DNA from 2 places in the Camelimonas sp. ID_303_24 genome. Region 1 is predicted to be linked to the other one. Evidence: predicted binding sites of a transcription regulator. Region 1 holds the regulator's gene; the other holds the start of a gene.
The links. Region 1 encodes PhoB, which activates phosphate uptake and scavenging genes when phosphate is short. Its sites were predicted from a motif close to TGTCATNNANCTGTCAT; they were not measured.

Region 1 (3,206 bases):
ATCGCCCGCACCGTTGCCATCAAGCCGGAAGTGATCCTGCTCGACGAGCCGTGCTCGGCGCTCGACCCGATCTCCACCGCCAAGATCGAGGAACTGATCGACGAACTGAAGGCCGAGTATACCATCGCCATCGTCACCCATAACATGCAGCAGGCGGCCCGCTGCTCCGAGTACACCGCCTTCATGTATCTGGGCGAACTGGTCGAGTTCGACGAGACCTCGCGCATCTTCACCACCCCATCCGACCAGCGGACGCAGGATTACATCACCGGCCGGTTCGGCTGACGGGCGCCGGTCAGCGCCCGCGCCCCGCGCGATGACGGGCCTGAGGAACAGCAACATGACCCGGAGGCGAGGGCGAGGCCGCCCCCTCCGCCAGAACAGCACGGACATCGCCGGCAACCGCCGGTTGATGGTCCAGGGAGACAGAGCATGGCCGAACATATCGTTTCCGCCTATGACGCCGAACTCGCCGCCCTGCGCAACCGCGTGGTCGAAATGGGCGGCATCGCCGAGAAGATGCTGGATGACGCGACCCGCGCGCTGGTGCGCCGCGACGCCGAACTGGCCCAGTCGGTCATCAACACTGACGCCCGCCTCGACAGCCTGCAGCGCGAGATCGAGGAAAACGCCATTCTCACCATCGCCAAACGCCAGCCGATGGCGGTGGACCTGCGCGAGATCATCTCGGCGATCCGCGTCGCCGGCGACGTCGAGCGCATTGGCGATCTGGCCAAGAACATCGCCAAGCGCGCCGTGGCCATCAGCGGCCAGATGCAGCCGACCCGCATTGTCGTCGGCGTCGAGCACATGAGCGACCTGGTCCAGGAACAGCTCAAGGACGTGCTTGACGGCTTCACCCAGCAGAACGTCAACGTCGCCATCGACGTCTGGAAGCGCGATGGCGAAATCGATGCGCTGTACACATCGCTATTCCGTGAGTTGCTGACCTATATGATGGAAGATCCGCGCAATATCGGCTTCTGCACCCACATGCTGTTCTGCGCCAAGAATATCGAACGCATCGGCGATCACACCACCAATATCGCCGAGACGATCTATTACCTGGTCACCGGCAATCCGCTGGTCAGCGAGCGGCCGAAAAATGATGACACCAGCTTCGCCCGCGTGGGCGAGGGCTGAGACGGGGCTTTCGGGCCAGGACCGCCGCCAGGCAAAAGAGGGCGCCGCTCTCCCTGATGCACTGCATCGGGCTGGGGGCAGGGCATGGACGGGCGCCTGGCGGAGCTGTGACTGGCTCCGGGCAGGCGCGACATGCCGCAGAGGCTGGCGGGATCGCGCCGCTGGCCGGAGAACCGCCGGGGCGTGAGAAGTCCGCCGGGCGTGGAGTGGAATATGGCGACGCGCATTCTGATTGTTGAGGATGAGGAATCCCTCTCCCTGCTGCTGCGTTACAACCTTGAAGCTGAGGGTTATATTGTGGATGCCGTGGCGCGCGGCGACGAGGCCGAGGTGCGCCTGCTGGAGGCGCCGCCGGATCTGGCGTTGCTGGACTGGATGCTGCCAGGCCTTTCCGGCATCGAGCTGTGCCGCCGCCTGCGCCAGCGCGAGGAGACGGCGCGCCTGCCGGTCATCATGCTGACGGCGCGGGGCGAGGAGGCGGAGCGCATCCGCGGCCTTGCCACTGGCGCCGATGACTATGTGGTCAAGCCATTCTCGGTGCCGGAGCTGCTGGCCCGCGTTCGCGCCCTGCTGCGCCGCGCCAAGCCGGGCCACGTGGCGGCGCTGCTGACCGCCGGAGATATCGAGCTGGACCGTGAAACCCGTCGCGTCCGCCGCTCGGATCGCGAGCTGCATCTGGGCCCCACCGAATTTCGCCTGCTGGAATTCCTGATGCAGAGCCCAGGCCGGGTGTTCACCCGCGAACAGTTGCTCGACAGCGTCTGGGGCCGGGACGTCTATATCGACGAGCGCACGGTGGACGTGCATGTGGGCCGCCTGCGCAAGGCCATCAACCGGCCGCGCCAGCCCGATCCGATCCGCACGGTTCGCGGGGCGGGCTATTCGTTCGATGAAACCTTCGCCCGCTCCTGAGCGGGGGTGTTGTTGGGGGGGCCGGTTTTCAGCGGGGCGGTCGCCGTCCTGCGTCAGGACAATGCGCCAGATCAGGGCCGTAAGGCAGATCGCCCCCGGCGTGGTCTGGTTGCACAGGCTGGATGCCCGTCATTGCAAAACCCGCCGCGCCGGCGGGTTTTTTGTGCGCGCCTGAAGTCTTGCCGCGCGAAGGCGGTGCGCGCCGGCAAACCAAAAAGCACCAAAAAGCAAATGCCCGCGACGGGCGCGGGCATTGGATCGGCGCGATGGCTGGCGGCCGCCGCCGGCTCAGTTGCTGCGGCGGTCGCGGCGACGCTCCGGCGGCTGGTAAGCGATGCGGCTGTGGAAGGTGCAATAGGGAATGCCCGGCGTCGTCCGGTTGCCGCAGAAGCAGAAATCCGCCGTGGTCGGATCGCCCATGGGCCAGCGGCACATGTTCTCGCGCAGTTCCATGATGGTGACGCGCTGGGATTCCGGCGCGGCGATGGCCGGAGAGGACGACACGGCGGCGACGGCCGCAGGCGCCGGCGTTTCCATCGGGCGCTCAGGCGCAGCGGCGACGGCGGCCAGCGCCGTGTTGCCCTGCACCAGCGGAATGCTGGCGGTGGCCCGCGCGGTTGTCGTCGCGACGCGCGGTGCGGCGACGGAAACGGTCTTGCGCGGCTTCTGCGCGCTCCCCGATGGTGATTTTGCCCGGCCGGACAGGCCAAGGCGATGAACCTTGCCGATCACCGCGTTACGCGTCACGCCGCCCATGGCGGTGGCGATCTGGCTGGCGCTGAGCCCTTCCGACCAGAGCTTCTTCAGCAGTTCGACGCGTTCGTCGCTCCAGCCGCTTCCAGCCTCGCTCATCCGTCCCTCCGCACCAAATTCGGTCATGCAGAAAATCTGCGTAAACGCGCTGAACTGGTTCAGCTACGCAAAACATCAATTCGCCAAGGTAACGGCGCCACGATATGTCGTGGGATATGTCCAGGACCATACAAGATGGCGGGACAGGGCTTCAACCGCAGCAGTCCGCTCCCCACCGTTTTCCCCAGGAACATGATGAAAACGAGTCCGTGATCATCTTTTTTCAACGATTTTACGGACGTGGGAGGCTGGACGGGCGGTTGCCGCTGGATAACACATATGGCGGCAAAGGCACGCCG
Region 2 (3,206 bases), on a different contig from region 1:
GCCGAGGCCGGCGACGAAGGTCTTTTCCGTCAGCCGGTCCTGCGAGGTCTCCAGGGCGGCGAGGCCGGGGGCCATGGGCTTGCGCGCCATCAGGAAGGCGACGGTCGCGGCCGGGATGTTCTCGAATTCATAGGTGATGACGTCGACGCGGGCGCAGAAATCCGCGAGCGCCGTCTCGTCGTCCCAGGCCGCCTGTATATGGCTGGCGGCCACCTCGAAGGCCGGGCTGCCGGCGTCCGGGCAATAGACGCAAACCTTCAGCCCATAGCCCGCGGCGGCGATGGCCATCATGCGGCCGAGTTGGCCGCCGCCCAGAATGCCAATGGTTGCGCCTGGTTGCAGCATCACGTTTCGGATCTCATCGGGGCGGTTGCCGTCGCAGGGAGGCGGCCGCCGCTGGCATGGATTTCAGTCGTCCGTGGGGAATTCCGCGACGCTGGCGGTCTGGCTGGCGCGCCACGCATCGAGGCGGGCGGCGAGGTCGGCGTCGTTCAGGGCGAGCACGGCGGCGGCGAGCAGCGCGGCGTTGATGGCGCCGGCCTTGCCAATGGCGAGGGTGCCCACCGGCACGCCGCCTGGCATCTGCACGATGGAGAGCAGGCTGTCCTTGCCCGACAGCGTCTTTGATTCGACCGGCACGCCGAACACCGGCAGGGGCGTCAGCGCCGCGGCCATGCCGGGCAGATGGGCCGCGCCGCCGGCGCCGGCGATGACGACCCTGAAGCCGGCGTCGCGCGCTCCGCGGGCGAAGTCATACAGCCGCTCCGGCGTGCGGTGGGCCGAGACGATGCGGCTTTCGTGGCCGACGCCAAGCGCCGCCAGCGTTTCCGAGGCGTGCCGCATGGTCGCCCAGTCGGACTGGCTGCCCATGATAATCGCGACGGGAACCGCCGCGTCAGCACCCTTTCGGGATCTGTCGCCCGTGCTTCTGGCCATCAAGATCTCTCACACAGAAAAAGCGCTGTTATCGGGAGCCTGGACGGCGCGCAAGTCTTTTCGGCCGAAGGGTCAAGTCTTTTCGGACAGGGGGGTATTGCCCGCGAACAGCGGCGGCCTGGAAAAACCTCAGGCGATAATGTCCGGCGTGAGCTCATCCTGCAGCCGCCGGATGCGGTCCTTGAGCAGGAGCTTGCGCTTCTTCAGCCGCTGCAATTGCAGCAGGTCAACGCTGCCGGCTTCGCCCAGGGCGGCGATGGCGGCGTCGAGGTCGCGGTGCTCCTGACGCAGGCGCGCCAGCTCGACCCCGAGCCGGTCGGAGGCGTCCTCCGGTGCGGCGTTCGCGGCCCTCGGGGGGAGGACGATCGTTGCTGGTTCGGCGCCTGGTTCGTTGGACTCGATCATCATGCATCCAGGTCGTTGTTGCAGGTCGTAGCTGCAGGTCGTAGCTGCCCGTGATTGGCGCGGATCGTTGTGCCGGAGCCTGTCGGGCAAACTCCAGCCTGGGCATACTCCTGCCTGCGCAAACTCCAGCCTGCTGCGGAGAGTTCGCGGATTGTTGCGCCGGGCAATTTCCCCGCCGGATTATGCGGGCCGGCGACATGCAGGGCAAGGTATCACAATTGTGTGATGCGCCGCTGCGGCAGTCCGTAAGGGCAGCGCCGATATGGCGCGGGCAGCGTGCGGGAATCACCGGAAACCTCCCAAAAGGACGCGTCGGGACATGATCGGCGTGGCGAATGGCCGTCGCCTCGCCGGCGCTGGCGCCCGAATGGGGGCCTTCCAATGGCCATCTTCGGCATGTCACACTTCCGTCGTCCGCAACGACGAAAGGATACGCCATGAGCGTGCAGTCCCATCTGTCCGAACTGGAAAAGCGTCATCGCGCTGTTGAACGGGAACTGGAAGTCGCACGGAGGCAGCCGGCTACGCCCGATATCGCCCTGAGTGAGCTCAAGCGCAAAAAGCTGCAGCTGAAGGACGAGATCGCGCGTCTGCGCCAGCAGGTGGATATGCCGCTTGCGGCGGCCTCCCTGCACTGACCGTCGTCCGCGGCTGCCGCAGCCGGTTCGCACATGGGTCAGCGGGTGCTGGCAGGCGCCCGGCAAGAGCATATAACTGATCTTTCAAGTTTGGGGTTCGGCGCATTACGCCGCGCCCTTTTTTATTGGCCTTTTCTTTGGCGCCCGCGCGCGATCCCGGCTGCCGGTTGCGCGCGGGCTGCCGGCCTCACGGCAGGTTGCGGGCCTTTTCGCGCAACTGGAATTTCTGCAGCTTGCCGGTCGAGGTTTTGGGAATCTCGGCGAAAACGATGGCGCGCGGGACCTTGTAGCGGGCCAGGTTTTGCCGGCACCAGTCCAGCAGCTCTTCCGCCGTCGCCGTCTTGCCTGGCTTCAGTTCGACAAAGGCGCAGGGGGTTTCGCCCCATTTGTCGTCGGGCTTCGCCACCACGGCGACGCTGGCGACGGCCGGGTGCTTGTAGAGCGCGTCCTCCACCTCGATCGATGAAATATTCTCGCCGCCGGAGATGATGATGTCCTTCGAGCGGTCCTTCAGCTGGATGTAGCCGTCGGGGTGCATGACGCCGAGGTCGCCCGTGTGGAACCAGCCGCCGGCGAAGGCCTTTTGCGTCGCGGCGGGGTTCTTCAGATAGCCCTTCATGATGACGTTGCCGCGCATCATCACCTCGCCAAGGCTTTCGCCGTCGGCGGGCATGGGCTCCATGGTGTCCGGATGCAGCACGGCGAGACCGTCGAGCACAGGGTAAGGCACGCCCTGGCGGGCTTTCTTCGTGGCCTGCTCCGCCGCCGGCAGCGCATTCCATTCCGCATGCCATTCATTGACGACGGCGGGGCCATAGCTCTCGGTGAGGCCGTAGACGTGGGTGACCTCGAAGCCGGCGGTGGCCATGCCGGCCAGCACCGCCTCGGGCGGCGGCGCGGCGGCGGTGGTGAAGGCGACCTTGTGGCTGAAGGCGCGTTTCTCGTCGTCGGGGGCGTTGAGCAGGGTGGCCATGACGATGGGCGCGCCGCACAGATGGGTGGCGCCATGGTCGGCGATGGCGGCGTAAATGGCGCTGGCGCGCACCTGGCGCAGACAGACATGGGTTCCGGCGACGACCGATACCGTCCACGGGAAGCACCAGCCGTTGCAGTGGAACATCGGCAGCGTCCACAGATAGACCGGATGCTTCTGCATGCCGCAGCTGATGACATTGCCCATGGCCAGCAGCGCCGCGCCGCGATGGTGATAGACCACGCCCTTGGGGT

Region 2: a site for PhoB is predicted at 1,739-1,755, ahead of ACERNI_RS13060 (YdcH family protein). Genes of this name have one in related genera too.

What each region holds. Positions count from the first base shown of each region.
Region 1 covers NZ_JBLLJM010000011.1:62,071-65,276, forward strand. Annotated here, with positions in the region: gene pstB (phosphate ABC transporter ATP-binding protein PstB) at 1-285, shown strand, start outside; gene phoU (phosphate signaling complex protein PhoU) at 433-1,143, shown strand; gene phoB (phosphate regulon transcriptional regulator PhoB) at 1,357-2,055, shown strand; gene ACERNI_RS11560 (GcrA family cell cycle regulator) at 2,344-2,907, opposite strand.
Region 2 covers NZ_JBLLJM010000013.1:99,620-102,825, forward strand. Annotated here, with positions in the region: gene ACERNI_RS13045 (5-(carboxyamino)imidazole ribonucleotide synthase) at 1-345, opposite strand, end outside; gene purE (5-(carboxyamino)imidazole ribonucleotide mutase) at 409-936, opposite strand; gene ACERNI_RS13055 (YdcH family protein) at 1,066-1,341, opposite strand; gene ACERNI_RS13060 (YdcH family protein) at 1,779-1,979, shown strand; gene ACERNI_RS13065 (acyl-CoA synthetase) at 2,167-3,206, opposite strand, start outside.